DNA from 3 places in the Bradyrhizobium sp. CFUWI genome. Region 3 is predicted to be linked to each of the others. Evidence: predicted binding sites of a transcription regulator. Region 3 holds the regulator's gene; each other region holds the start of a gene.
What was found. The regulator LexA, encoded in region 3, represses DNA repair genes until DNA is damaged. The targets are predictions, from matches to a motif close to TGTTCNNNNTGTGTTCNG.

Region 1: the regulator LexA is predicted to act here: its motif matches at 3,409-3,426, upstream of AC066S_RS02500 (ribonuclease T2 family protein).
Region 2: the regulator LexA is predicted to act here: its motif matches at 6,087-6,104, upstream of AC066S_RS38130 (helicase-related protein).

The regions. Positions count from the first base shown of each region.
Region 1 covers NZ_JBWJZE010000001.1:523,053-534,040, reverse strand. The annotation lists gene AC066S_RS02525 (response regulator) at 1-357, shown strand, start outside; gene AC066S_RS02520 (ATP-binding protein) at 377-1,765, shown strand; gene AC066S_RS02515 (DUF3617 domain-containing protein) at 1,830-2,360, opposite strand; gene AC066S_RS02510 (hypothetical protein) at 2,405-2,704, opposite strand; gene AC066S_RS02505 (hypothetical protein) at 2,890-3,351, shown strand; gene AC066S_RS02500 (ribonuclease T2 family protein) at 3,473-4,177, shown strand; gene AC066S_RS02495 (23S rRNA (adenine(2030)-N(6))-methyltransferase RlmJ) at 4,333-5,193, shown strand; gene AC066S_RS02490 (cold-shock protein) at 5,458-5,673, shown strand; gene AC066S_RS02485 (outer membrane protein) at 5,858-6,481, opposite strand; gene uvrC (excinuclease ABC subunit UvrC) at 6,731-8,791, shown strand; gene pgsA (CDP-diacylglycerol--glycerol-3-phosphate 3-phosphatidyltransferase) at 8,887-9,504, shown strand; gene moaD (molybdopterin converting factor subunit 1) at 9,501-9,752, shown strand; gene AC066S_RS02465 (molybdenum cofactor biosynthesis protein MoaE) at 9,756-10,238, shown strand; gene prmB (50S ribosomal protein L3 N(5)-glutamine methyltransferase) at 10,238-10,988, shown strand, end outside.
Region 2 covers NZ_JBWJZE010000059.1:338-7,747, reverse strand. The annotation lists partial or broken gene AC066S_RS38150 (adenylate/guanylate cyclase domain-containing protein) at 1-372, shown strand, start outside; gene AC066S_RS38145 (CarD family transcriptional regulator) at 465-1,295, opposite strand; gene fdxA (ferredoxin FdxA) at 1,639-1,977, opposite strand; partial or broken gene AC066S_RS38135 (RNA-binding S4 domain-containing protein) at 2,110-2,373, opposite strand; gene AC066S_RS38130 (helicase-related protein) at 2,384-5,806, opposite strand; gene AC066S_RS38125 (DUF3108 domain-containing protein) at 6,511-7,374, opposite strand.
Region 3 covers NZ_JBWJZE010000012.1:25,715-36,702, forward strand. The annotation lists gene AC066S_RS24600 (glutamine--tRNA ligase/YqeY domain fusion protein) at 1-1,196, shown strand, start outside; gene AC066S_RS24605 (YybH family protein) at 1,203-1,589, shown strand; gene AC066S_RS24610 (DUF2171 domain-containing protein) at 1,772-2,005, shown strand; gene AC066S_RS24615 (ComEC/Rec2 family competence protein) at 2,101-4,377, shown strand; gene AC066S_RS24620 (hypothetical protein) at 4,385-4,819, opposite strand; gene lexA (transcriptional repressor LexA) at 5,336-6,037, opposite strand; gene AC066S_RS24630 (molybdopterin molybdotransferase MoeA) at 6,213-7,424, opposite strand; gene AC066S_RS24635 (hypothetical protein) at 7,637-7,843, opposite strand; gene AC066S_RS24640 (HAD family hydrolase) at 8,011-8,634, opposite strand; gene AC066S_RS24645 (alpha-hydroxy acid oxidase) at 8,675-9,808, opposite strand; gene AC066S_RS24650 (S41 family peptidase) at 10,130-10,988, shown strand, end outside.

The sequences.
Region 1 (10,988 bases), on a different contig from region 3:
GAGCTCGCGCTGCGCATCAACAACATCCTCAAGCGCGCCGCCCCGCCGCCGCAGGCCACGACGATCGAGAAGATCGCCTTCGGTCCCTACATCTACCACCTCGAGCGCGGCGAGCTGCGCCAGGGCGAGGAGGTCATCCACCTCACCGACCGCGAGCGCGAGATGCTGCGCATTCTCTCGGAGACGCCGGGCGAGACCGTGCCGCGCAGCGCGCTGACCGGCAATGGCAGCGTCAACGAGCGCGCCGTCGACGTGCAGATCAACCGCCTCCGGCGCAAGATCGAGACCGATCCCGCCAATCCGCTGTTCCTCCAGGCGGTGCGCGGCATCGGCTACCGGCTGGTGGCCTCGCCATAAATCAAGTGAAGCGCGCCAGATGAGCACGATCGATACCGGCCTGACGCTTCTGAAGAGCGCCGCCGGCCGCGTCTCCGCGGCCAATGGCTGGATGGGCCACGCGTTCAAGGGCTGGATGCCGACCGGCCTCTACGCCCGCGCGCTCCTCATCATGATCGTGCCGATGGTGGTGCTGCAATCGGTGGTCGCCTTCGTGTTCATGGAGCGGCACTGGAACACGGTGACGCGCCGCCTGTCGGCCGCGGTGGTGCAGGATATCGCCGCACTGATCGACGTCTACAAGGGCTATCCGCAGGACAAGGACCGTGACCAGATCCGCCGCATCGCGCAGCAGCGCCTCGGCCTCGTCGTCGATTTCCTGCCCGCCGGCGACATGCCGCCGCCGGGACCGAAGCCGTTCTTCTCGCTGCTCGACCAGACCCTGTCGGTGCAGCTCGGCCGCCAGATCGGGCGCTCGTTCTGGATCGACACGGTCGGCCGCTCCAACCTAGTCGAGATCCGCATCCAGCTCGACGATGCCGTGATGCGCGTGTTCGCGCAGCGCAGCGCCGCCTATGCCTCGAACTCGGAGATCTTCCTGTTCTGGATGGTCGGCACCTCCTCGATCCTGTTGATCGTCGCGGTGCTGTTCCTGCGCAACCAGATCAGGCCGATCCTGCGCCTTGCCGACGCCGCCGAAAGTTTCGGCAAGGGCCGCGAGGCGCCGAACTTCAGACCGCGCGGCGCCCGCGAGGTGCGGCGCGCGGCGGTCGCCTTCCTCGAGATGAAATCGCGCATCGAGCGCACGATGGAGCAGCGCACCGCGATGCTCGCCGGCGTCAGCCACGACCTGCGCACCATCCTGACCCGCTTCAAGCTCGAGCTGGCGCTGATCGGCGACAGCCCCGAGCTCGAGGGGATGCGCAAGGACGTCGACGAGATGTCGATGATGCTGGAGGATTACCTCGCCTTTGCGCGCGGCGATTCCGGCGAGCAGTCGCAGCCGACCGACATGGCGCAGGCGCTCGAGGAGCTGCGCGGCGACGCCGAGCGCCACGGCCATACCGCGACCGTCGCCTTCCACGGCCTGCCCGTCGTGACGGTGAAGCCGGCCTCGTTCAAGCGCTGCCTCGCCAACCTCGTCACCAACGCGGCGCGCTACGGCAAGAGCATCGCCATCACCGGCCAGCGCGATCACCGTTATTTGACCGTCACGATCGACGACGACGGGCCCGGCATTCCGACGCATTTGCGCGAAGAAGTGTTCAAGCCGTTCCTGCGGCTGGACAACGCCCGCAACCAGGACGAGGGCGGCACCGGCCTTGGCCTCGCCATCGCCCGCGACATCGCCCGCTCCCACGGCGGCGACATCACGCTGGGCGACAGCCCGATGGGGGGATTGCGGGCGAGCGTGAGGATTCCGGTGTAACTGTCTTACCTCGCCCCGATTGCGGGGAGAGGGAGCGCACCGACTTCCGAGCGACTATCTCACCCTACTTCGGCAGCAGCGCCTTCAGCTTGTCCATGTCGCGCACGTTCATCTTGAAGCCACCGGGCATCACGATGTCGCCGGGCTTCTGGTCCGGCTTGCAGGCCCCGAGCCATTTGGCTTGCAGCGTCATGGTCGTATCGCGCCCCGCGGTGCCGGCGACGCCGCCTTGCGCGTGCGAGGAGGTCTTCACCGTGTAGGCCGAGTTGAAATCGCCCGTGATCTCGGCATGCGACGTCGTGTTCACGCCGGCAACGCTGCACTCGGAATCGCTGACATAGCCGGTCGCGGTCTTCTTGATGTCCTGCTTGGTGCAGATCTGCTTGGCCATCGGGGAGACGTTGTTGTTCATCTCCTTGTCGACGGTCTCGTCGGTGCAGTGCTGCATGGTCATCTCGGGCATGGGTGAGCCTGATGTGACCAGCTTCATTTCCCAAAGACCCGCCTTGCGCACCGGCAGATCATCGGCGCTGGCGCTGCCCGCCGACATCACGAGGCAAAGCGTCGAGCCGAGCAAAGCAAGTTTGCGCGTCATGCGAGAGGCTCCCGGCTGAGAGAGTGCGGCGCTACAATAGCGCCTTAGTAGAGCGTGCGGATCGGCTGCTCGGCGGCGCCATAGGGCACCCAACGGCAGGAGAATGAGATATAACCGCCTTCATAGGCCTGCACGCCGAGGAATTTGACCACTTTGCCGTAACGCGCGCAGTGATCGACCGCGACCTGACGTGCATCGACCTGGGTGGCCATCGAATAGGCGATGATGCCGCCGGTGTCATTGCCCTTGAACGGCGGCACATAGTCGGCACGCGCCGACTGGCTCGCCGTCATACCCGAGGCAACCAGGCTGGCGAGAAGACCCGCGGCCGCAATGATTCGCATTCCCGTCACTCCAATTGGCTGGCCGCCAGTCTACGGTGCCGGGATGGAAGTGGAAAGAACCGAAGCCGTGCCGACCGCATCGTTGGGGTCAAGTCCTGGCGAAGTGTTGCCGCGCTGCACTTGACCTCCCCTGCCCTTCGCGGCACCGTCCGACCTTGGCAAGACCTTAGCTGTCCGGATTATCCATGCGCGCCCCCTCCCTGAAATCGCTCCGCTTTGCCGCCATGCTCGGCCTTTTGTTCGGGGCGGTGTCGCTCGGCGAGGCCAGGGCCGCCAACCCGCTGGAGATGAATTTCTGGCTGAGCGGACCGCGCTATGACGGCGCCGTCGCCGGTTGCGACAAGGCGCTGCCGACGATCGCGACCCAGTTCTGGGAAAAGGAAAGCACGTTCTGGAATTCCTCGTTGAAGATCACCGGCTTTGCCGCCGTTCACGAGACCGCGTTCCGGCCCTGGCAGTCCGACAACATTCCGCGCCGCTATTGCACCGCTGACGCCATGCTCACCGACGGCAAGGTGCGCAAAGTGCACTTCTCGCTCATCGAGGATGGCGGGTTCGCCGCCTACGGCAACGGCGTCGAATGGTGTGTGGTCGGGCTCGACCGCAACTGGGCCTACAATCCGGCCTGCCGCGCCGCCCGGCCTTAAGTCCGAGCCGCCCTGCTTCGGGGCCCGTCAGCGGCCAAACGGCGGCCGCCGGAATTTTGTTCTTGAAATGTTCTTATCGCCTGCTAGGCTTTCTTTCACAGTCTAGTTGAGGGGCGTTGCCATGTTTCATTCCAGATTGCATTCCTTCTCTCGCCTGGTGATCTCGCTGGCCCTTTCCCTGATCCTTGCGGCTAGCCTGGCCTCGTTCGCCGGTGACGCCAGGGCCCAGGACAAGCGGCAGAACGCCCCTGGCGAGTTCGATTTCTATGTGCTGTCGCTGTCATGGTCGCCCTCGTTCTGCGAGGAGGCGGCCGAGCGTGGCGGCCGCTCCCAGCTCCAGTGCAGCGGACGGCCCTACGCCTTCGTGGTGCATGGGCTGTGGCCGCAATACGAGAACGGCTTCCCGGAATATTGCCAGCGGCCCGCGCCGCGGCTGAACCGCAGCATCGTCTCCTCGATGCTCGATCTGATGCCGGCGCCGGGGCTGATCTTCAACGAATGGGACAAGCACGGCACCTGCTCGGGCCTCGCCGATCGCAGCTATTTCGAGACGATCCGCAAAGCGCGCGCCGCGATCAAGATTCCGGCCGAATATCTCGATTTGTCGCAGTCCAGGACCGTGGCGCCGGCGGAGGTCGAGGAGGCCTTCATCAAGGCCAATCCGGGGCTGAGCAATGCCGCCGTCTCGGTCACCTGCAACCGCACCCGGCTCTCCGAGGTCCGCATCTGCCTCAGCAAGGACCTGCAATTCCGCGCCTGCGAGGAAACCGATCGCCGCGCCTGCCGGCGCGATCAGGTGACGATGCCGCCGATCAGGGGTGGGTAGGATCGGTTCGCCGTCATTCCGGGGCGCGCGGAGCGCGAACCCGGAATCCATCTCTCGGCGTTACCGGTAGCAAAATGGATTCCGGGTTCGGTGCTGGCGCACCGCCCCGGAATGACGGCCGTTACTTTCGGCGCGCGATGTCGTAACTCTCCGCCATGAACTACCGCCACGCCTTCCACGCCGGCAACTTCGCCGATGTCATCAAGCACATCGTGCTGGCCCGCATCATCACCTATCTGCAGGACAAGCCGGGGCCGTTCCGCGTCATCGATACCCACGCCGGAGCCGGCCTCTACGATCTCGACAGCGACGAGGCGCGCCGGAGCGGCGAATGGCTGACCGGCATCGCGCGGCTGATGCAGGCCCGCCTCTCGAACGAGAGCGCGGCGCTGACCAAGCCCTATCTCGACATCGTCCGCGCCTTCAATCCGCAGGGGGAGCTCAAGGCCTATCCGGGCTCGCCGCTGATCGCGCGCGGCCTGCTCCGGCCGCAGGACCGGCTCGTCGCCTGCGAGCTCGAGCCGAAGGCGCGGAAAGCGCTGATCGGCGTGCTGCGCCGCGACGAACAGGCCCGCGTGGTCGACCTCGACGGCTGGGTGGCGCTGCCGGCCTTCGTGCCGCCAAAGGAGCGGCGCGGCCTCGTGCTGATCGATCCGCCGTTCGAGGCCAAGGACGAGTTCGAGCGGCTGGGCGAAGCCTTCGCCACCGCCTTCGCGAAATGGCCGACCGGTATCTATGTCATCTGGTATCCGGCCAAGAACCGGCGCGCCACCGACACGCTGGCGCAAACGGTCGCGCGGCTCGCAGCTGCAGCAAAACCACCGGGAAAATGCCTGCGCCTCGAATTCAGCGTCGCACCCCAGCTCGATGGCGGGGCGCTGGCCTCCGCCGGGCTGCTGATCGTCAATCCGCCCTACACGCTGCAGGGCGAGCTGAAGACCATCCTGCCCGAGCTGGAAATGCCGCTCGGCCAGGGCGGCGCTGCCAGATTCCGATTGGAGGTACCCAAGTCTTAAAGCAAGCCGTAACACTCCGGCATTCTTGGGAAAAATATGCAGGAGCGGTAGTCAATCCGCAGAGAACCGTATTATGCTGTTTCTGTGACTGGCTTTACGTTCCGCTTCCGCGAATGGTTGCGGCGGAGTGAAGGCCTAAGAAAGATCCGGCCGGACCGTTAGGTCCGCCCAAGGATGGCCAGCTCTCCCGGGCTTCGTAATGCCCGGTCATGTCGCGACGTGAGTCTGCGTCGCGGCGGAGGAGCAATGAGGGGGAGTTTCCCGATGGCCATGACGGGAACGGTCAAGTTTTTCAACGGTGAACGCGGCTACGGTTTCATCAAGCCTGACGACGGCGGCCGCGACGTCTTCGTGCACATTACTGCTGTGGAGCGGGCCGGACTTAAGGACCTTGCGGAAGGACAGCGCATTACTTTCGAAGTCGAACCGGACAAGAAGGGGAAGGGGCCGAAGGCGGTCAACCTGGTCATCCTCTCCTAGCGGGCCTGACGCAAGACACGCGGCGCAATATTTCGCCGCAAGACTCGGCGCCAGTACTTGGCGAAGTACTTGGCGATAGGAGTCCTTGGCAAAGAAATACTTGGCGCAAAGAAATACTCGGCGCGAAAAAATCCCGGCCGCGAGCGGCCGGGAAGGTGTTGTCCGGTATTTTCTTCTTCAGCTGTCAGAAGCGATAGTTCACGCCGGCGCGAACAACGCTGGCGCTGTAGCCGTTTGACACCCCGGTAATTGCGAACTGACTCGTCGACAGATCGATGTAGAGATATTCGAGCTTGGCGCTCCAGTTCGGAGCGAGGCCGACTTCCGCGCCGCCGCCAATGGTCCAGCCGGCGGTGGTATGCGATTCCGCCCAGCCGAAGGTCTGTCCACGCAGCTCGCCGAACGCAAGGCCCGCGGTGCCGTAGAACAGCACGTTGTTGAAGGCATAGCCGGCGCGGCCGCGCAGGGTGCCGAACCACGGATTGGAGAACTTCCACGGTGCGAAAGTATCGTCGGCACCGCTGACCTGGATATCGCCCTCGACGCCGAACACCCAAGGGCCGTTCTGGAAATTGTAGCCGGCCTGCACGCCGCCGACGAAGCCCGACGGCTTCGAGGGATTGTTGTCGACCGAGCCCCATTCGTAGCCGATGTTGCCGCCGAGATAGGGACCCGCCCAGCTATAGGCATTGAGCGGCTGGTTGACGGTATAGGGGGCGCGCTGCCCGTAATTGAGATCGGCGGCCTTTGCCGAAGCTGTCCAGCCGGCTGCAACCAACGCGGCCGCGCCCACAACGAGCCTCTTCATCACACACTCCAACGCAACTGCCGTCGCCACTGCGGCGCCTGCGCCGCCGCGCGAGGCACAACCGCATGGTTACGGAACCACCACTTTTTCGCGTAAGATTTATCGAGAGTTTTAGCTTAAAGGGCTGTTAAGCCGGGTTACCGCGCTGTTAACAGACTTAAGGAAGCGTTACCGGAACTGCGCCGCCGTCCTGTGCGTGCCGCACGGCCGGAACTTCAAATCGGCTCCCCGAGCGCCTAAATTCGCCCCATGGTTCACGATTCCACCGACAATCCGGACGAACGCGCGCGCAAATTGCCGCGGGCCGCCGCGAGCGACGTGCCCCCCGAGACGTTGATAGCGCCGGACGTCGATCCCGCCGCCCCGGGCGGCGAGGACGAGGATGATTCGCGGCTGCCCGATATCCTGGAGGAGAGCGGCGCGGTCGGCGAGGAGCCGCTGGCGACCGGCCACGAGGCGATCGAGCGCGCCGTCCGCCTCGCCCCGACCTCGCCCGGCGTCTATCGCATGCTCAACGCGAATGCCGACGTGCTCTATGTCGGCAAGGCCAAGAACGTCAAAAAGCGCCTGTCGAACTATGCGCGCCAGAGCGCGCCGCAGCCGGCGCGCATCCTGCGCATGATCGCCGCCACCGTGACGGTGGAGATCGTCTCGACCAACACCGAGACCGAAGCGCTGCTGCTGGAAGCCAACCTCATCAAGCAGCTGCGGCCGCGTTTCAACGTGCAGCTGCGCGACGACAAGTCGTTTCCCTACATCCTGATCACCGGCGACCATTGGGCGCCGCAGATCCTGAAACATCGCGGCGCGCAGAGCCGGCCCGGGCGCTATTTCGGCCCGTTCGCCTCGGCCGGCGCGGTCAACCGCACCATCACGGCGCTGCAGCGCGCGTTCCTGATCCGCTCCTGCACCGATTCCTTCTTCGAGAGCCGGACCCGGCCCTGCCTGCTCTACCAGATCCGCCGCTGCGCCGGCCCCTGCACCCGCGAGATCGACTTCGGCGGCTATACGACGCTGGTGCGCGAGGCGAGCGACTTCCTGTCCGGCAAGAGCCACGCGGTGAAGCAGGAGCTCGCCGGCGAGATGGAGAAGGCGGCGGGTGAGCTCGAGTTCGAGCGCGCGGCGCTCTACCGCGACCGTCTCGCCGCGCTCTCGGCGATCCAGTCGCAGCAGGGCATCAATCCGCGCACGGTCGAGGAAGCCGACGTGTTCGCCATCCACCAGGAGGGCGGGTTCTCCTGCGTCGAGGTGTTCTTCTTCCGCACCGGCCAGAACTGGGGCAACCGCGCCTATTTCCCGCGCGCGGAGAAATCGTTCACCCCGGAAGAGGTGCTCGGCTCCTTCCTCGCGCAGTTCTACGACGACAAGCCGCCGCCCAGGAACATCCTGCTCTCGCACGAGATCGAGGAGAGCGAGCTGCTCGCCAATGCGCTGGCGATCAAGGCCGGCCATAAGGTCGAGGTCACCGCTCCCAAGCGCGGCGAGAAGAAGGAGCTGGTCATCCACGCCCTGACCAATGCGCGCGAGGCGCTTGGCCGCAAGCTCGCCGACACCGCCACGCAAAGCCGGCTGCTGGAGGCCATGGCCGCGACGCTGAGCCTGCCGCATCCGCCCAAGCGCATCGAGGTCTACGACAACAGCCATATCCAGGGCACCAATGCGGTCGGCGCCATGATCGTCGCCGGCCCCGACGGCTTCGTGAAGAACCAATACCGCAAGTTCAACATCAAGTCGGAAGGGATCACGCCCGGCGACGACTTCGCCATGATGCGCGAGGTCCTCGAGCGGCGCTTCAAGCGCCTGATCAATCCGCCCGAGGACGCCGGCACCAAGGCCAAGGACGACGATTTTCCGCAATGGCCCGACCTTGTCATCATCGACGGCGGCCGCGGCCAGCTCAACGCCGTCCGCGAGATCTTCACCAATCTCGGCCTGAACCAGGTGTCGCTGATGTCGGTGGCCAAGGGGCCGGACCGGGATGCCGGGCGCGAGACTCTGTTCATGCCGGAGCGCGAGGCCATCAAGCTGGAGCCGCGCGACCCCGTGCTCTATTTCATCCAGCGTCTGCGCGACGAGGCCCACCGCTTCGTCATCGGCTCGCACCGCAAGCTGCGCAAGAAGGACATCCGCGAGGCCGGTTTGCAGGAGATTCCGGGCATCGGCCCGTCCCGCAAGCGTGCCTTGCTACATCATTTCGGGACCTTGAAGGAGATCGAACGCGCTTCGATCGCCGATCTCGGCAAGGTTCCAGGGGTGAGCGCCGAGAGCGCCCGCAGGATTTTCGACTATTTCCATCCCCAGCCGGGATGAACTAAAGGGGACGCGGTCATATGGTCGTCGCATCCCGCACCCATCTGGGAAGCGGAACGGTTGACCTTCAGGCCCGAGCGGTATTGGTAGGACGGATGAACATCGCCACGACACGAGGGACGACCAGGCGCGCGATGTCCCTCCCGAACATCCTGACCTATGGCCGGATCGCCGCGATTCCGGTCGTGGTCGGATGCATTTACGCGCAGTCCATCCTGGATCAGCCGCTGTGGCTGCGCTGGGTCGCGGTCGCCATTTTCATCGCGGCCGCGGTCACCGATTACCTCGACGGCTATTATGCGCGAATCTGGAATCAGCAATCGGCCTTCGGCCGGATGCTTGATCCGATCGCCGACAAGCTGCTGGTCGCCTCCTGCCTTTTGATGCTGGCCGCCGACGGCATCATCCATGGCTGGTCGCTGTGGGCCGCCATCGTGATCCTGTGCCGCGAGATCCTGGTCTCGGGCCTGCGCGAGTATCTGGCCGCGCTCCGCGTCAGCGTGCCCGTGACCAAGCTTGCGAAGTGGAAGACCACGGTCCAGCTCGTCGCGATCGGCTTCCTGCTCGCGGGACCTGCCGGCGACGAGGTGGTGCCCGTGGTCTCGATGATCGGCCTCGCGCTGCTGTGGGCCTCGGCGATCGTGACCATCTACACCGGCTACGATTACTTCCGCGCCGGCATCCATCACCTCATCAAGGAGGACGAGGGATGAAGGTGAAGTATTTTGCCTGGGTGCGCGAGCGCGTCGGCAAGGCGGAGGAGACCATCGAGCCGCCGGCGACCGTGCGCACCGTCGAGGAGCTGATCGCCTGGCTGTCCGGCCAAAGCGAGGCCTATGCCTACGCATTCGAGAAGCCGAAGGTGATCCGCGCCGCCATCGACCACGCCCACGTCAAATCGGACGCCGCGATCGCCGGCGCCCGCGAGATCGCGTTCTTCCCGCCGATGACCGGCGGCTAGGCCATGACCACCCCTGTCGCCACCTGCCCCGTCACGATCCGGATTCAGGAAGACGATTTCGACATCGCCCGCGAGATCGCGGTCCTGACCCAGAGCCGGACCGATATCGGTGCGGTCGTGAGCTTCTCCGGCATCTGCCGCGCCGACGACGACAGCGCGAAGGTCGCGGCGCTGACGCTCGAGCATTATCCCGGCATGGCCGAGGAGGAGATCAGGCGTCACGCCGACGAGGCCGTTTCGCGCTGGCCGCTCAACGGCGTCACGGTGATCCACCGTGTCGGCCGCTTCATGCCGGGCCAGAACATCGTGCTGGTGCTGACCGCCTCGCAGCATCGCCAGGCCGCGTTCCAGGCGGCCGAGTTCCTGATGGATTACCTCAAGACCAACGCGCCGTTCTGGAAGAAGGAAGAGAGCGCCACCGGCACCGGCTGGGTCGAAGCCCAGACCCGTGACGACGAAGCCGCCGCACGCTGGACCAAATCCTGATGGCAAGAGCAACCAAGAAGACTGCGCGCAGCCGCGCCGCGCCAAAGCTCGCGAAAGTCGGACGCGGCGAGCTCCTCACGCTGCTCGATTTCGTCCGCTATGCGGTGAGCCGCTTCAATGAAGCCAAGCTCGCTTTTGCCCACGGCACGACCGATCCGGTCGCCGAAGCCGCCTTTCTGGTCTGCGAGGCGCTGCATCTGCATCCCGAACAGCTCGAGAGCTTCGCCAACGCGCGCGTCACGACCGCGGAAGGCAAGACCGTCCTCGATCTGATCCACCAACGCGTGACCACGCGCAAACCGGCCGCCTATCTCGTCAACAAGATCTACATGCGCGGCCTGCCCTTCTATGTCGACGAGCGCGTCATTGTTCCGCGCTCCTTCATCGGCGAGCTCCTGGATTCGCATTTCGGCGGCGACGGCGAGGCCGGCTCGCTGATCGACGATCCCACCGCCGTCGGGCGCGTGCTCGATCTCTGCACGGGGTCGGGGTGCCTCGCCATCCTCGCCGCGCATCATTTCCCGAATGCCATTGTTGATGCCGTCGACATCTCCAAGGGCGCGCTCGAAGTCGCCGCACGGAACGTCGGCGAGTTCGGGCTGGAGGACCGCATCAGCCTGTATCGCGGCGACCTGTTCGCCCCGCTCGGCGACAACAGATACGATCTGATCATCACCAACCCACCTTACGTCGATGCCGAAGGCATGGCCGCGCTGCCGCCGGAATGCCGGGCCGAGCCCAAGCTCGCCT
Region 2 (7,410 bases), on a different contig from region 3:
AACGCGCTGCGATGTGCGCAGGCAATGATCGCGGCGGCGGACGGTTGGAACGATCGGCGGGCAGCGTCAGGCGAGCCACCTCTTCATGTGAGCTTTGGCTTGCATTACGGGCCGGTGGTGCTCGGCGACATCGGACAGACCTGTCTGGAATTCGCGGTGATCGGCGCGACCGTCAACGTGGCAAGCCGTCTCGAAGCCTTGACCCGCACCTTCGATTGCGCGCTGGTGGCAAGTGACGACCTCGTCAGCCAGGCGAAGGCCGAGCTTGGCGACGCAGCCGCAACGCTTCAGTCATTGGAAGCGCGAGAGCCGCGGGCGGTCCGCGGTATTCAGCAGCCGATCTCGATTTGGACCCAGCCGCGCGGCGCGTAGAGCCGAACTCCCCCGCTGCGTCAGGACGCCAAGCAAAAAAAACCCGGCCGAACGGCCGGGCTTTTGATCGCTTGCGCTCGATACGAAGCGGCTTACGCGGCCTCGTCGGCGACGGTGGTGTCGTCGCCATCGGTATCGTCGGTATCGCCCTCGGCATCGGCTTCGCCCTCGGCGGCTTCCGCCTTGGCGTTGCGGCGCGGGCTCTTGGCGAGCTGGGCCTCGATTTCCTTGACCGCTTCGGTCTCGGTCGAGTGCTGCACCACCGCGATCTCGCGGGACAGGCGATCGAGCGCCGCTTCATAGAGCTGGCGTTCGGAGTAGGACTGCTCCGGCTGCGATTCCGAGCGATAGAGGTCGCGCACGACTTCCGCGATCGCGACGATGTCGCCCGAATTGATCTTCGCTTCGTATTCCTGGGCGCGGCGCGACCACATGGTGCGCTTGACACGGGCGCGGCCCTTGAGCGTCTCCAGCGCCTTCTTCACCAGCGCCGGCTCGGACAGCTTGCGCATGCCGACATTGGCGACCTTGGCGGTCGGCACGCGCAGCGTCATCTTGTCCTTGATGAAGTTGATGACGAACAGCTCGAGCTTCGCACCGGCGATCTCCTGCTCCTCGATGGCCAGGATCTGGCCGACGCCGTGAGCGGGATAGACCACGAATTCGTTGGCCTTGAAGCCCTGGCGCTGGGTCACGACCTTCTTTTCCTCGACCTTCGGCGCAGCAGCGGGCTTGGCGGCCGGCTTGGCAGCGACGGGAGCCTTGGCAGGCGCAGCAGCAACGGGAGCCTTCGGCGCGGCGGGCTTGGCAGCGGGGGCCTTGACGGCAGCAGGCTTGGCAGTCCCAGGCTTTGCAGTCACAGACTTGGCAGCAGGCTTGGCAGCGGTCGCTTTCGCGGCCGGTTTGGCAGTCTTGTTAGGCATTGCGCTTCTTTTGTTCTTCGAGGACTTTGCAGCCGGCGCCTTCGTCGCGGTCCGACCCTTGGATGCGCTACGGCTGGCCGCGGCGACTTTTTTGGCCTCCTTATGGGAAGCCCTCGCTGAAGTACTCTTTTTACGCGTTTTCTGTGACACAGCCTGCGCGCGGAAACTGCCACGCCCCTGTTCGACATTGGTTTCACGGGAACCCAGAGGGGCCAAGGGGGCTGACGGGGTTCGGCTTAATGTGCCCAATATAGCACATTTCCCGCAAAAATCAATGATTTAGGGGTCTTCAGGGCTGGTTTTCGGCGTCGGCGCCGCTATTAGGGTTAAGTTTGAGCCCGATTTAGTCGCCGGAGCCGGGGTTCGGGGAAAAATATTTCTCGAACTTGCCTTCCATGCCGTCGAATTCCTTGGCGTCGCCAGGTGATTCCTTCTTCTGGGTGATGTTCGGCCAGCTCTTGGCGTAGTCGGCGTTGACCTGGAGCCACTTTTCCAGGCCCGGTTCCGTATCCGGCTTGATGGCGTCGGCGGGGCATTCCGGCTCGCACACGCCGCAATCGATGCATTCGTCCGGGTGGATGACCAGCATGTTGTCACCCTCGTAGAAGCAGTCGACCGGGCAGACCTCGACGCAGTCGGTGTACTTGCACTTGATGCAGTTTTCAGTGACGACGTAAGTCATCCAACGCTCCGAAAAGCTCTTTTAGAAGTCGCGGCTTGCCTAGCGCGGATGGCCCGGCGCCGCAAGGTCGGGAAGGCCCGATCATGACGGCTTTGCGTGTTTGATCGACCAAGAAATGAATAAGACGCGCAATTAATTGCGCATCCCGAGCTCCTCGTAGAGCACCCGTGCCGAGGCCGCATCGCCGCGGCGTTCGCTAAAGCTTGTCACTCTCAACACGCGCACCGTGCGGTCGAGCGCGATGGTGAGCACGTCGCCGACCTTGACCGCATGCCCCGGCGAGGTCTCGCGGGTGCCGTTGATGCGGACATGCCCGCTGACGACGAGCTCGGCCGCGGAGCTGCGCGCCTTCACCACCCGCGCGTGCCACAGCCATTTGTCGAGGCGCTGCCGCTCGGTCGTGGGATCACTCCTTGCGGCCGGACAGCTGTTCTTTCAGCGCGGCGAGCTTGGCGAACGGCGAGTTCGGATCAACGGGCCGATCGCGCTCGCGCGGGTTCGCGCTCGAGGCATAAGGGCGCAGCGACGGGCCGCCCTGGCGATCGCGGCCCTTGTCGCGGTCGCGGCCACGGTTGTCGCGGCCCTTGTCGCGGTCGCCGCCGAACTTGCCCTTGTTTCGATCGCGATCCTTGTTGTCGCGATCCTTGCCCTCGAAGCGGCGGCTCTTGTCGTCACGCCCCTCGGGACGCGGCGCGCCTTCGCCGCCGCCTTCGCGCGGCTTGCGGAAGTCTCTGCCGCCGTCCCTGCGATGGCCGCCGTGACGCTGGCCCGGCTTCGCGCCTTCGGCGGCTTCGCCGGGCGCAGCGCTCGCTGCGCCGGCCTCGGCACCGGCCTGCGGACGCGGCTGATGGTGACGCTGGTGCCGGTGGCGCTCGTGGCGCGGCTTGCGATCCTCGTGACGGCCGCCGGGACGCCAGACTTCGACCAGCTCGGGCTCGGCGGACGTGGCCGCGGCCTCAGGCGCGGCAGCGTCGGGCGATGCAGCGGCTTCGGTTGCGGCGGCCTCGGCGGCAGCAGCCTCGAGGCCGGCGGCCTCCGGGGACGCGGCGGGCTCTTCCGCCGGCGGCGCGATGCCGGGGGCGTCTTCGGGCGTGACGGGCGCCTCGGCGGAGGCTTCCGGCGCCTGCTCGGCGTCGTGGGCCTGCTCGTCCTGCGGCTCGATGCCGGGAGCATCTTCGACGGTGACGGTTTCAGCGGCGGTTTCGGTGGATACGGCCGGCGCCTCGGGCAGGCCGGCAACAGCCTCCGATGCGGTCTCGGTCGAGCTCTCGGCGCTGCCTTCGACCGGCGGCGTCTCTGCCGCGACCGTTTCGGTCACGACCTGCTCGGCCACGACGGGCTTTGGCGGCAGCGGCGGACGCTTCTCCATGCGATAGCCGAGAGCGCGCAGCACCGAGGCGAAATCTTCGCCGGCGGATCCGGTGAGCGAGGTCATCGCCTGCGTGACGACGAAGCTGCGGCCGTCGAAGGCGCCGGCCGGCTTCTCGCCGGACGCGTTCTCGCGCCAGGCCAGCGCCGGGCGGATCAGATCGGCCAGACGCTCCAAAATGTCGACGCGCACGGCGCGCTCGCCGGCCTGCTTGTAGCCGAGCACGCGATAGGCATCGCGCGGCAGCGCCTTGTCGACCGGGAACGAGGTGCGCCCCGAGGAGGCCAGATGCTGCGCGCCCGACAGCGAGGACAGATCGACATTGTCCTGCTTCAGCGCCCAGAGCAGCGCCGCGAGCGCGCGCGCGGCGGGCTTGAGCAGGCCGGGGAAATAGATGTGATAGGCGCCGAAACGGACGCCGTACTTGCGCAGCACCGCACGCGAGGACTGGTCGAGGTCCTTCAGCTCGCTCGCGATCTTCGGGCGCTCGAGCACGCCGAGGGCCTCGACGAGCTGAAAGGCGATGCCGCGGGCGATGCCGGTGACGTCCTCGGCCTTGGAGAGGTCGAACATCGGCCCGAGCAGCTTTTCGATATGGGTCTTGAGCCAGAGCTCGAGCCGCGCCTGCACCTTGTCGCGGGGGGCGCCGGTCAGGCGCTCGTCGGAGATGATGCGGATGCGCGGATGCAGCGCGTCCTCTGCGGCAGACAGCCGCGCCACGGCATCGCCGGTCCAGCGGATGATGCCTTCCGAGGTCAGCACGAACTGATCGTCCGGCGCGTTGCCGAGCCGTTCGGCGCGCGTGTTGATCTCGCCGGCGAGCACCGCTTGCGCTGCAGCCTGCAAGGCTTTCGCATCGGAGCCTGCTTCCGCCGCATCCGGGGCAAAGGTGAAGCCGTCGAGGCGGCCGATGACATGGCCTTCGACGATGACTTCGCCGGTCTTGCCGATTTCAGTATTCAAGCTCGTGTTCTCCCGCAGGCGGCGCATCAATACACTGGTCCGGCGATCAACGAAACGCTCAGTCAAGCGTTCATGGAGCGCATCCGATAATTTATTTTCGACTTCCCGCGTGATTCCCTGCCAGCGATCGGGGTCTTTCAGCCAATCCGGGCGGTTGGCGACGAAGGTCCAGGTGCGAATCTGCGCGATCCGGGCCGACAGCGTGTCGATATCGCCGTCGATGCGGTCGGCCTGGGTGACCTGGGCTTCATACCAGGCGTCGGGAATGCAGCCCTTCCGCATCAGGAAGCCGTAAAGCGTCGTCACCAGCTCGGCATGGGCGGCCGGCGACAGTTTCCGGTAGTCGGGGACCTGGCAGGCCTCCCACAGCCGTTCCACCGCGATCTTGCCATGCGCGATATCGCGCACCTCGACGTCGCGGGCGGCATGGTCGAGCACGCGCATGTCCTCGGCGATCGGCGCGCGCGTCAGCGCCTCATGGCCGGGGGCGAGATTGAGCGACACCTGCAGCGCGCCGAGCGAGGAGAAATCCAGCTTCGAATTGCGCCATTGCAGCATCTTCACGGCATCGAAGGTGTGGTTCTGCAGCGCGTTGACGAGCTCGGGCTCGAACGGCGCGCAGCGCCCCGTGGTGCCGAACGTGCCGTTGCGGGTGGCGCGGCCGGCGCGGCCGGCGATCTGCGCGAATTCGGACGGCGTCAGCCGGCGGAACTGATAGCCGTCGAACTTGCGGTCGGAGGCAAAGGCGACGTGGTCGACGTCGAGATTGAGGCCCATGCCGACCGCGTCGGTGGCGACGAGATAATCGACGTCGCCGTTCTGGAACATCTCGACCTGCGCGTTGCGCGTGCGCGGCGAGAGCGAGCCCAGAACAACAGCAGCGCCGCCATGCTGGCGGCGGATCAGCTCGGCGATGGCGTAGACTTCATCCGCCGAGAACGCGACGATGGCGGTGCGGCGCGGCTGGCGCGTGATCTTGCGGTCGCCGGCGAACTCCAGCTGCGACAGCCGCGGCCGCGTGATCATGGAGACGCCGGGCAACAACCGCTCGATGATCGGGCGCATGGTGGCAGCGCCCAGCAGCAGCGTCTCGTCGCGGCCGCGGCGGTTGAGGATGCGATCGGTGAAGACGTGGCCGCGCTCGAGATCGGAGGCGATCTGCACCTCGTCGACCGCGAGGAAGGAGAGATCGAGGTCGCGCGGCATCGCTTCGACGGTCGAGACCCAATAGCGCGGGTTCTTCGGCTTGATCTTCTCCTCGCCGGTGACGAGCGCGACCGCCTCGCTGCCGAGCCTTGCGGCGATCTTGTTGTAGACCTCGCGCGCGAGCAGGCGCAGCGGCAGGCCGATCATGCCCGAGGGATGCGCGAGCATCCGCTCGATGGCGAGATGGGTCTTGCCGGTGTTGGTCGGCCCGAGCACCGCAGTGACGCCAGCGCCAGGCACGCGATCGGACGCTGCGCGCTCGGAAGCGAAGGGGGAGGAGGAAAAAGCCATGTCTGAGGGATTAGGTAGTGGCGATTTGGGCGAATGTCAGTGCCGGATTGGGGCGGGGGCGGGATTGGTCCTTGCTCCTCATCCTGAGGAGCGCGTCAGCGCGTCTCGAAGGATGAAGGCCCCGCTGCTGCCGCCGGGCAAGCCAAGCCCCTCGCCCTTCGAGACGGCCGCTGGGGCGGCCTCCTCAGGGTGAGGGGCACACCGAAGGCGTGGACACACCCTCCCCAAACCTCCCGCAACTGTCTCACTTTGCGACGCTTTTCCTGTCGGTCTTAAGCTTCGGAACGACTCTAGAACGAATCGCGGCCGAATCGCTGACTCCAGATTGAGTCCCGTTCCGTTCACGCAACATGTCGCGGGAGTCTTGTCGGCGACGACTAGATGGAGTTTTCGGCCGCCGTACAAGTGACGTTTCGAGGGCGGAAAGCCTTAAGTTGGGGACGGCGCGGAGTCGAATCAGAATCGGGGAGGAGTCAAATGGATTCCCGGCGGGCATGCCTCCCCAACTCATTTTGGCGAAAACAACCCCATGCACAGTAGGGATGTGATTGAAATCATGAGGTTTTATTTCAGCAAAATGCTCCCGTCATTCCGGGGCGCGACGCAGTCGCGAACCCGGAATCCATCGGACCGCAGAGACGGTCGCGCGATGGATTCCGGGCTCGCGAAGAGGCGCGCCCCGGAATGACGGCGGTGGGTAGCCGCTACTGCGTCTTCGCCACCCTCGGCGGCTGGGCGGTGGTGATGAAGCTCGTCGCTTCCAGCATGGCCGGCCCGAGCGGCGTCGGCACTTTCAGCCAGAACGGCACCAGGATGCGGGTGCCCGCCACCGGAGCGAAGGCGATCTCGATGTTGCGCTGGGCGGCGAGGTATTTGATCACGGGGCGGTCGGGGATGTAGCCCGCGACGGGCACGAAATAGAGCGAGCAGACCACGACGGGGCCGCGATAGCCCTTTTCCGCCTTCACGGTCTCCATGCGCTTGAAATCGAGCTTGAGGTCGTAGCGCATGCGGCCGTCGAACACCGGGGCCGAGTTGTGGCAGGCCTCCGGCGTAACCGGATCGCCATTGCCGGGCACGCGCAGCAGCGAGGCCGTCATGGGGTCCCAGACGCCGCGGCGATGGGCGTCGGTGACGACGATGCGATCGGGATCGACTGGCGGCTCCGGTGAAATCGCAAAATCCTTCACATTGCCCTTGTCGAGCGTGATGCGGATCTCTTCGGTCTTCTTCTGCGTGGTGGTGGAGGCCTGGTAGCCGGTCGCAACCAGCGCGCCATTGACGACGCGCCCCTGCGAGGCGCCGGTGCCGGAGCCGCCGGTGAACGACTTCAGCAGGCCCGTGGTGCCGCCGGCGGCGGCGGCCGAAAACACGTCGTCCTGGATATCGATGTTCCAGCCGCCCTTGCCGACCGGAATGCCTGACAGCGAGGCCTCATATTGCGCCTCGAGCTTGCCCTGCGCCGCCGCGGGCACCGCGCCCCACACCACGCCTAAGCCGCAAAACGCCGCCAGCCAGCCGGCCAGGCGCGGCCGCAGGGAGCGCGATATGGGCGCAGAAAAGGGCATTATGAGCACGAAACAATCCAATCGGGCCGCGATGCG
Region 3 (10,988 bases):
GCCGCATGAAGGCCGGCGAATTCCCGAACGGCGCGCGCGTGCTGCGGGCCAAGATCGACATGGCCGCCGGCAACATCAACCTGCGCGATCCCGTGCTGTACCGCATCCTGCACGCCCACCATCCGCGCACCGGCACGAAATGGAGCATCTATCCGAGCTACGATTATGCGCACGGCCAGTCGGACGCGATCGAAGGCATCACGCACTCGATCTGCACGCTGGAGTTCGAGGACCACCGGCCGCTCTACGACTGGTTCATCGAGAAGCTGCCGGTGCCGTCCAAGCCGCATCAGTACGAGTTTGCGCGCCTGAACCTCACCTACACGCTGCTGTCCAAGCGCGTGCTGACGCAGCTCGTCCGCGACGGCCATGTCGCGGGCTGGGACGATCCGCGCATGCCGACCATGGCGGGGATGCGCCGCCGCGGCGTGCCGCCGGCCGCCTTGCGCGAATTCGTCAAGCGCATCGGCGTTGCCAAGGCCAACAGCGTCGTCGATGTCGGCATGCTGGAGTTCTGCATTCGCGAGGAGCTGAACCGCACCGCGCAGCGCCGCATGGCGGTCTTGAAGCCGCTCAAGGTCGTGATCGAGAATTACCCGGAAGGGCAGACCGAGGAGCTCGAGGCGATCAATCACCCGGATGATCCCTCGGCGGGGACCCGCAAGATCACGTTCGGCCGCGAGCTCTATATCGAGCAGGACGACTTCATGGAGAACCCGCCGAAGAAGTTCTTCCGCCTGTCGCCGGGCAACGAGGTGCGGCTGCGCTACGCCTATTTCGTCAAATGCACCGGCGTGATCAAGAACGACAAGGGCGAGGTGGTGGAGCTGCGCTGCACCTATGACCCCGCAACCAGGGGCGGCAACGCGCCCGACGGCCGCAAGGTCAAGGCGACGATGCACTGGCTGCCGGCCGCGACGTCGAAGCCTGCGGAAATCCGCATCTACAACCAGCTGTTCGCCAATCCGAGCCCGGACGCCTCGAACTTCGCGCCTGATCTCAATCCGAACTCGCTGGATATCCTGTCGGACGCACGAGTCGAGGCAGCTGTGGCCGAGAGCAATTCGACCGAGCCGATGCAGTTCGAGCGCCAGGGCTATTTCGTGCGCGACAAGGACTCGACGCCGGGCAAGCCGGTGTTCTCGCGCACCATCGGCCTGCGCGATACCTTCGCAAAGGAAGTCGCGAAGGGCTGAGGCACCATGAGCACGGAGGCCGACGACATCGTTTCCGTCATTATCGCGAAATGGTGCGCCGGCTTCGCGACGCTCGACGCTGCCGCGCTCTCGTCGCTCTATTCGAAGAACGCGTTCTTCTTCGGCTCCAATCCGAAGCTCTACCGGGGCCGGGATGGCGTTACCGAATATTTCAACGGCCTGCCGCGCTGGCGCCAGCCGAGCGCCGTGTTCTCCGACGTGAACGCAGCGCAGGTCGGCCCGGACCTGATCAACATGGCCGCGACCATCTCGTTCGATCTCGCCGGCGAGCGGGACGATCTCATCGTCAAGATGAGCTGGGTCATCATCCGCGAGGACGGCGAGTGGAAGATCGTCAATCACCACGCCTCGTCGCAGGCTCCGCTGATCTGATTGGCGCAATCTTCGTAGTTTTGTCATTCCGGGATGGCCCGAAGGGCCAGGCCCGGAATCCATAACCCCAGCTCGTGGTTATGGATTCCGGGCTCGCGCCAAGTGGCGCGCCCCGGAATGACAGCAGGATAAGAACCCGAGTTCTCTCGCTGCGTTGGCGTGGGTCCAACAAGGAACCCGCCATGCAAGACATCGCAGAGCATATGGAAGTCATCGGCGCCGGCGGCGTCCATGTCGGCACGGTCGACAAGGTCGAAGGCAACCGCATCAAGCTGACCAGGAAGGACAGCGGTGAGGGCAGCCACAAGGGCCATCATCATTTCATCGACAAGGGCCTCGTTGCCGACGTCGAGGGCAACAAGGTGCGGCTGTCCGCCAAGGCGTCGGTGGCCGTGACGATGGAAGAGGAAAAGTAGGGGCGCCTTCTTGCGTTCCTGATCTGTACCGCTATTCGCCCGCCCGCACGTTCCGGTAGCCTTGGCGCCCATCGCGTCGCGTAAGGTGCAGGGGAATGGCGGAGCCGGGCCGGCCAGCACGGTCCCAGGGTATTGCCGGGACGTGGCCGGTTGGCCGCGCCGCAGCCGCTGGCGGCTTTGCGCCGGCGGGTTTTGGCATCTGGCCCGCGATCGTCGAAACGCTCCGCGGATGGGCCCGCGCCGAGGCCGGTCCCGGGCGCCTGCTGCCGTGGGTGCCGGTCGCCTTTGGCGGCGGCATCGCACTCTATTTCGCCGCCGATCATGAACCGGTGCTGTGGGTTGTCGCGACGACGGCGGCCGCGCTGTTGCTCGGCGCGATCCTGCTGCGGCGGAGCCGGCTGTTCGCGCCGGCGATCATGATCGCGGCGGTCGCTTCCGGCTTTGCCGGGGCGACCTGGAAGACGGCGCGCATCGCCCATACCGTGCTGGCCAAGCCGCTCTATTCGGTGTCGCTGTCAGGCTTCGTCGAGACGCGCGACATCCGGGAGCGCACCGATCGCTTCGTGCTGCGCGTCACCGCGATGGAGGCGCAGCGCAGCGACGTCAGGCTCGATCGCGTGCGCCTGTCGGTGCGCAAGGGCACTGCGCCCGAGGTCGGCAGCTTCGTTCAATTGAAGGCGCGGCTGATGCCGCCGCTCTCGCCGGTGCGCCCGGGAAGCTACGACTTCTCGCGCGACATGTTCTTTCAGGGTATCGGCGCGTCCGGCTTCGTGATGGGCGCGATCACGGCGTCAGTGCCGCCGGACGCCGGCGGCCTGCGGCTGCGCTACGCCGCCTTCATGCAAGGCCTGCGCGATGCGATCGACGCCCGCATCCGCGCAACGCTCGAGGGCGACAACCGCGCGATCGCGACCGCGCTGCTCACCGGGCGGCGCGATGCGATCTCCGCGCCCGTCAACGACGCGATGTTCATCTCGGGGCTCGGACACGTTCTCTCGATCTCCGGCTATCACATGGCGGTGGTCGCGGGCGTGGTCTTCTTCGCGGTGCGCGCGCTGCTGGCGTTGATCCCGGGCCTGGCCGTCGGCTTCGCCATCAAGAAATGGTCGGCGGCCGCAGCATTGGTGGCCGCCGCGTTCTATCTGTTGCTCTCGGGCGCCGAGGTCGCAACGCAACGATCGTTCTTCATGACGGCGGTGGTGCTGATCGCGGTGATGGTCGATCGCCGCGCCATCACTTTCCGCACGCTGGCGGTGGCGGCGCTGATCGTGCTTGCGGTTGCGCCGGAGGCGCTGGTGCATCCGAGCTTCCAGATGTCGTTTGCGGCAACGCTCGGGCTGGTGGCGCTGGTTCAGATCGGCATGCCGAACCTGCTGGCCTCGCCCGATCATTCGGCGACGGCACGCGTCGCGCTGTGGGGCGGCCGCGAGATCGCGATGCTGTTCCTGGCCTCGCTGATCGCGGGGCTCGCGACCACGCCCTACGCCGCCTTCCACTTCCATCGCGTCACGCCCTATGGCGTGCTCGCCAATCTCGGTGCGATGCCGGTGGTCTCGGCGCTGGTGATGCCGGCGGGGCTATTGGGATTGCTGGCCGCGCCCTTCGGGCTCGATAGCGTGTTCTGGTGGCTGATGGGACTGGGCATCGACTGGATGGTCGCGGTCTCGCGCTGGGTGGCGGCACTGCCGGGCGCGGTCGGCCGCATCCCGGCGTTCGGCATCGCGCCGCTGATCGCCGCGAGCCTCGGCATCATCGTGATGGGATTGTTGCGCACGCCCTTGCGGTGGTGCGGTGCCGTGGTGCTGCTGGCTTCCATCGCCTTTGGCCTGTCGGTACGGCAGCCTGATGTCCTGATTGCCGGCGACGGCGCCAGCGTCGCGGTGCGGGGCGGGGACGGGCGTCTGCACCTGATCAGGGCGAAGGACAGTTTCCTGCTGAAGGAGTGGCTGGCGGCCGACGCCGATCCGCGCAATGCCGGCAGCAGTGCGCTGGCCGAGGGCGTGTCGTGCGACGAGGCCGGTTGCGTGACTCCGCTCGCCGATGGACGCCTGGTCGCGCTGGCCTTGCGCATCGACGCGCTGGCGGACGATTGCAGCCGCGCCGCGCTGGTGGTGACGTCACGGCCAGCGCCGCCCGATTGCGCGGCGATGGTGGTGGATCGGCAGCGGCTCGCTCGTCAGGGCGCGCTGGCGCTGACACGGCATGGCGATGGATTTGCGGTTCAGGCGGTGAAGGCGAGGGGTGCAAGCCGCCCCTGGTCGCCGGCGGCAGCCGGCGAGGGAGATTCTGACATGACCCTCATGCCACGGTCGGCAGCTCCACGCGTTCGCGACGCAACGCCGTCGGAGGCCGATCTTCAGGCCGAGGACTGAGCTTCTATCAGCCGATCGGCAGGCGCCTGACCGGCGACCGACTGTCGGCGATGATCTGCGGCTTCTGCTCGCGCTCGCCGACCGGCTGCGTCACCGGCAGCTGCAGCACGGTTGCGCGCTGGCCTTCGACCAGCTGAGTCACCAGCACGTACTTGCCGTCCGGAAATTCGATCGCGTCGTGATGGCGATCGGGAACGTGCGGATCGATCTTGCCGAACTTGCCGACGCGGGAGTTGACGGTGCGCGTCCAGATCCAGCGGTTGTCGTAACGGACGTTGTCGGCGAAGGCGAGCTCCGTCCCCGGCAGCAGGCAGACCGCAACGGAGAGATCGGCTTCGGAGGCGAAGCCGCGTGTCGAGGTGCCGCGGAAGGTTGTCGTGACGATCGTCTCGCCGACTTCAGCGGGGCGCGTCGCGATAGCATGCAGGCTATAGTCACACATCGGGTGCTCCTCATGCGAAGATAGCGACCCGCACCTCTCCTTGGAGGCGCAGGCCTCGAAGTAGAAGTATGCAACGCTCTGCTCGGTTATAGGCGAATCTGCGGCTGCGATTCGCGAGGCGCGATCACATTAACTTTCCCGAAGTCGATAGGAACAAAGCCGGGTCCCGTGCATTTCGCCGGCGCGCGTCTACGACTGCCAAGTGTCGCCAGCTCGATTGCGATACCTCCACGCTTGTATTGCGGGCGTTGCGGACTTGCCCGTTCACTGCCGTGTTGTTGCGGAGATTGTGATGCGATTACGCGGCAACGGCGGCGTGCGTGCCGATGCCGCGATCAGCGTCGCGACGGCTGCACCAAACGATCTGGCGCTCGGCTGTCCTCTCGAACGCGAACGGCCGTGAAGCGATGTTGCTTCGTGGAGCGGACATTCATCCGCTCCAATCTTTGATCGGCGATGCCGACCGAAGGGCGCACGCAGACGCCAAAATATATCTCGGACCGAGTCCTTCCGGAATCAGTACTTCCGATAAAGCCCGATCAGCTTGCCCTGAATCTTCACCCGGTTCGGCGGCAGGATGCGCACCTCATAAGCGGCATTGGCGGGCTCGAGTGCGATCGAGGCGCCGCGGCGGCGGAAGCGCTTGAGCGTGGCCTCCTCGTCGTCGATCAGCGCCACCACGATGTCGCCGGTATCGGCGCTCTCGTTGCGCTGGATCAGCGCCATGTCGCCGTCGAGGATACCGGCTTCGACCATGGAATCGCCGCGCACCTCGAGTGCGTAGTGCTCGCCCGCGCCGAGCATGTCGGGCGGCACGCTGATGGTGTGGCTGCGGGTCTGCAACGCCTCGATCGGCGTGCCGGCCGCGATACGGCCCATCACGGGGACTGCAACGGGCCGCTCGCCCTCGTCCATGGACGGGCTGGAGCTCGCGCGGATCTTGCCGAGATTGCCCTCGATGACGCTCGGCGTGAAGCCGCGCCGGGCGCCGGCGGCAGCCTGCAGCTCCGGCAGCTTGATCACTTCGATGGCGCGTGCGCGGTTAGGCAGGCGGCGGATGAAGCCACGCTCCTCGAGCGCGGTGATGAGGCGGTGGATGCCCGACTTCGAGCGCAGGTCGAGCGCATCCTTCATCTCGTCGAAGGAGGGCGGCACGCCGCTTTCCTTCAAACGTTCGCTGATGAACCTCAGAAGCTCGTATTGTTTGCGCGTTAACATCTCGACCAAAGTCCCCCGGTTGATGTCGTTCGATTCCGAGACGATGAGTTCAGCGATAAGCCGCTACATGCTCGAAACAAATCATGAACGGACACTATATGTTCGATACATGTTCCGCAACTGCTTAATTTACCGTGAACGGCGGCAAACTCGCGGAATGCGTGTGGCCGTGGACTCAGACGGGGAGCCGCAGCACCTCGCAGGGGCCACCGGCCTCGGCCTTCGCCGCGAACGGTGCGCGCACGAGAAGTACCTGTGCCGCAGCAAGATTTGCAAGCAGAGAGGAATCCTGATGGCTGACGGGAATGGCGACTTGCGTACCATCGTCGCGCAGCTCCAGGCGCGCGCGCAGATAATCCTCGCGCTGGTCGTTGGCACCGAGGTCGCGACCCAGCACGGCGCGCTCGCGGCGATGATGAATCACTGAACGGCCCGACAGGGCACGAATCAGCGGCACCATGAACAGGAACGCGCACACATAGGACGACACGGGATTGCCGGGCAGGCCGATTACGCGCATCGCGCCGAGCCGTCCGTGCATCATCGGCTTGCCGGGGCGTATCGCGATCTTCCAGAACGCCATCGAGATGCCTTCGCCCAGCAGCGCCTGCTGGACCAGGTCATGGTCGCCGACCGACGCGCCGCCGGTCGTGACCAGGATGTCAGCCCCGCTTTCGCGGGCGCGGCGGATCCCGGCGGAGGTGGCCTCCAGCGTGTCGGCGGCCACCCCGAGGTCGATGGTCTCGGCGCCCTCGCTGCGGGCGAGCGCGTGCAGGGCGTAGCCGTTGGAATAGACGATCTGGCCGTGCCCGGGGGCGGTGCCCGGCCTCACCAGTTCGTCGCCGGTGGCAAGGATCGCAACCTTGGGACGGCGGCAGACGGCGAGGTGCGGGTGATTCATCGCCGCCGCGAGCGCGAGATCGCGCTCCGTCAGGCGGGTTCCCTTGCGCAGGAGCACGTCACCCTCGCGGAAATCGACGCCGGCCGGGCGGATGTGCCGTCCGGTGATCGCGGCTTCCTTGATGGTGACGCTGTTGCCATCTGTGACGGTGTCCTCCTGGATCACGACCGCGTCCGCACCATCAGGGACGACGCCGCCGGTGAAGATCCGCACCGCTTCCCCCGCGCCGACCGTTCGGGCGAAGGGACGGCCGGCCGCGACCTCGCCGATCACCGTCAGCCGGGAATCGATCGTTGCCGCATCGGCCGCGCGCACCGCATAGCCGTCCATCGCCGACATCGCTTGCGGGGGCTGCGTGCGCCGTGCCGCGAGGTCATGCGCGAGCACGCGGTGATAGGCTTCGTCGAGCGAAACCATCTGTTCAGGCAGCGGCTCTGCACCTGCCAGCACCGCAGCAAGGGCGTCGGAAACCGGCATCAGGGCCACGGGCGAAACTCCTGCTCGGCACATCGGTCAATGGGCGGCGAGAGTTCTAGCTGACTGCAGGCGCAAGGCAAAGCAGCACGCAGCTGATCTATCCTGCGTGATCTCCGTGGCGGAGGAGCAAGCGCAGGTCCGCCAAGCGCATGATCCGGAATGCGAGACAGACCGGGATGGAAGATGGCCATGGCAAGGCACGAGCGCCACGCCGGAATCGGTCAACTCCCGGTCGGCCCGTCCGGGCTGACGTTCCATGCGACGTCGGGCGGTTTGGGGCCTTGGTCCTTGTCGGGGAGCGGATCGGCCTGCGATTTCAGGTCCGCAGCCTTGCTGATCAGCTTGGCGGAAAGCTCGGAATCCGAGGTGTTTCTTGCGAATTCAAGCAGGAGAGAGGCTTGCTTGGTGAGGTAGGTTTTGCCCAGCACGTGGATCAGTCCGATGTAGAAATCCCAACGGACTGATGAGTCCGAAGAGGGGTATTCCGTTCCGGGAACTCCGTATAAAAATGCACAAAGTGATCAGGTTCCACACTTCCTGCAAATTTAGCGCCGGACGCGGGCCGGCTGCCGACCGCCGGGGAGGCAGCGCAACCTTAGATCCCCAATGCCTTCAAGGCGTTGCCGACGTCGCGGGGCGACGTCACATGCACGGCCGTCAAGCCACGCGCCCGTGCTCCCTCGATATTCTCTTCGAGATCGTCGAAGAACACGATGCGCTCGGCCGGCACACCGATCGCCGCGACGACATGGTCGAAGGCGTCGGCATCCGGTTTGCGCAGGCCGATGCTGGACGACAGGTACAGCTCGCGGAAATGGCCGAGCAGATCGGCATATTCCTTCGAGAAATAGTCGACATGCGGCCGATTGGTGTTGGAGAAGGCGTAGAGCGGCATCTGCTTTGCCGCACGCGGTAACAGCTCGGCGATATCGGGCATCTCGCCGGCGAAGATCGCATTCCAGCCCTCCAGGAACTGGGCGTCCGAAATGCCGATTCCCAGCGAAGCGCGCAAGGAGGCGAAATAATCCGCGTCGCTGATCTTGCCGACCTCGTGCAGCCGGTAGGCCTCGTCGCGCACATAGCGCGCTAGGAGGCTTTCGGGCTGGCAGCCGGCATGTCCCGCCCAACAGGCGATCGCCTTGGAGAAGTCGATGTCGAGCACCACGCGCCCGAGATCGAACAGAAGCGCATCCGCGCTGCCGGGAGAGAGCGATGTCATTGCGTCCTTTTCACTTCAATGTCGGCAGGAATCCGTAAGGTTAGTACCGATAAGGCTCGTGGTCGAACAGCGGGAACGCGCTGAACACGCTCGGCGCGTTGGTGGCGGCCGCCGGATGCAGGCAGGATTTGTCGATCTCGGCAAACGATGTGGCACCCAACAGGCCGAGGCAGCGCAGCACCTCGTCTTCCAGCAGCTCCAGCATCCGCGCGATGCCGGCTTCGCCGGCGGCCGCCAGCGCCCAGCATTGCAGCCGGCCGATGCCGACGAGATCTGCGCCTGCCGCGATCGCCTTGACGATGTCGGTGCCGCGACAGATGCCGCCGTCGACCATGATCTTGGCGCGGCCCTTCACGGCCTCGACGATCTCGGGCAGCACATGCATGGCACCGCGGCCATGGTCGAGCTGGCGGCCGCCATGATTGGAGACGTAGATCCATTCGACGCCGTGATCGACCGCGATCAGGGCGTCCTCGGCGGTGGCGATGCCCTTCAGGATCAGCGGGATCTTGAACCTGTCCTTGATCATCTTCACGGTCCGCCACTCCAGGCCCTTCTGGAAATCGCCGCCGGTGGCGCGCAGGCGGCTCTCGCGAACGTAGCGCTTGGCGATGTCACGTTCGCGACGGCTGTAATGGGCGGTGTCGACGGTCAGGCAGAAGGCGGCATAGCCGTTCTTCTCGCTTCGGCTGACGACATCCGCGACGAAGGCGTCGTCGCCGCGGACATAGAGCTGGTAGAGCCGGAGCGCATCGGGCGCGGCCTCGGCAGTGCTCTCCAGGCCGGGTTCGGACACCGAGCTCAGCATGTGCGCCGCACCGAAGCTGCCGGCACCGCGCGCGACGCTCGCCGCACCATCCGGATCGAAGATTTCGAGCGCGCCGACGGGTGCGAGCACCACCGGAAGGCGCATCTTGCGGCCGAAATGCTGAACCGAGCCGTCCACCCTGCGGACGTCGCGCAAAACGCGCGGGCGAAAGGCGATTTCGTCCAGGGCCATGCGGTTGCGGCGCATCGTGGTCTCGGTTTCGGCGGCGCCGACGATGTAGTCCCAGGCGTTCTGGTTGAGGTTGGCCCGCGCTTTCCGGATGAATTCGTGCAGGTTCTGGAACGGCTCGTTGCTGGCGCCGAGTTCGACGTTCCGTTCCGGCCGGATGCCGGGTGCTTCGTTCATTGTTATCCTCCCGAGAATTTGAACCCTTATGTCATCGCCTAACCCGTCCAGCCCTGCAAAACTATCCTAAAATTGCATGGCTGCGAGGCGCGGGCCGGCCCATGATTCCGCTTGCGGACAGGCCAGTCCTGCAACGTTGCCAAAAGTTTAGGTCCGGGCGAAACGATTTCTACGGCGTACCCGTCGGCATGGCATCCCGGCCTTGAAGAAACCAGAATGGTATTGTGAGAAACGAGCTGGATCGCCAATTGCATGGCGCCTCCCCAGGTCTCGACAGACAAGCCTAAAGCGAACCGCCAAAGCACAAAGGCCAGCCCATCCATGCGGAAATCCCTGCTGTTCCCTCTGGGCACGCTCACCGGAGCGTGTCTCACCCTTCTGGTAGCCAGTCCCCAAGGCGGCGTATGGGCGGCGCGGGCGACAGCGAACGCGAATGATGCCTATTCCCAGCTCAACCTGTTCGGCGAAGTGTTCGAGCGCGTGAAGGCGAGCTATGTCGAGAAGCCCGACAATGCCAAGCTGGTCGAGGGCGCGATCACCGGCATGGTGACCTCGCTCGATCCGCATTCGCGCTACATGAACGCGAAGGCCTGGACCGAGATGCAGGAGACCACCTCCGGCGAGTTCGGCGGCCTCGGCATCGAGGTCACGATGGAAGACGGCCTCGTCAAGGTGGTCTCGCCGATCGACGATACGCCCGCCTCGAAGGCCGGCCTGATGTCAGGTGACCTCATCAGCAAGATCGACGGCGAGGCCGTGCAGGGCATGACGCTCGAGCAGGCCGTCAACAAGATGAAGGGCCCGGTCGACACCAAGACCAAGCTCACCATCCTGCGCAAGGGCGCGGACGCGCCGCTCGACGTCGCGATCACGCGCGAGATCATCCATGTGCGCCCGGTGCGCTTCCGCGTCGAGAGCGGCGACATCGGCTATATCCGCATCACCTCGTTCAACGAGCAGACCACCGACGGCCTGAAGAAGGCGATCGCGTCGATCTCCAAACAGGTTCAGCCGGAGAAGCTCACCGGCTACGTCGTGGACCTGCGCAACAATCCGGGCGGACTGCTCGACCAGGCCGTGTCGGTGTCGAGCGCGTTCCTGCAACGCGGCGAGGTCGTTTCGACCCGTGGCCGCTCTCCCGAAGAGACCCAACGCTTCACCGCCCATGGCGGCGACCTCA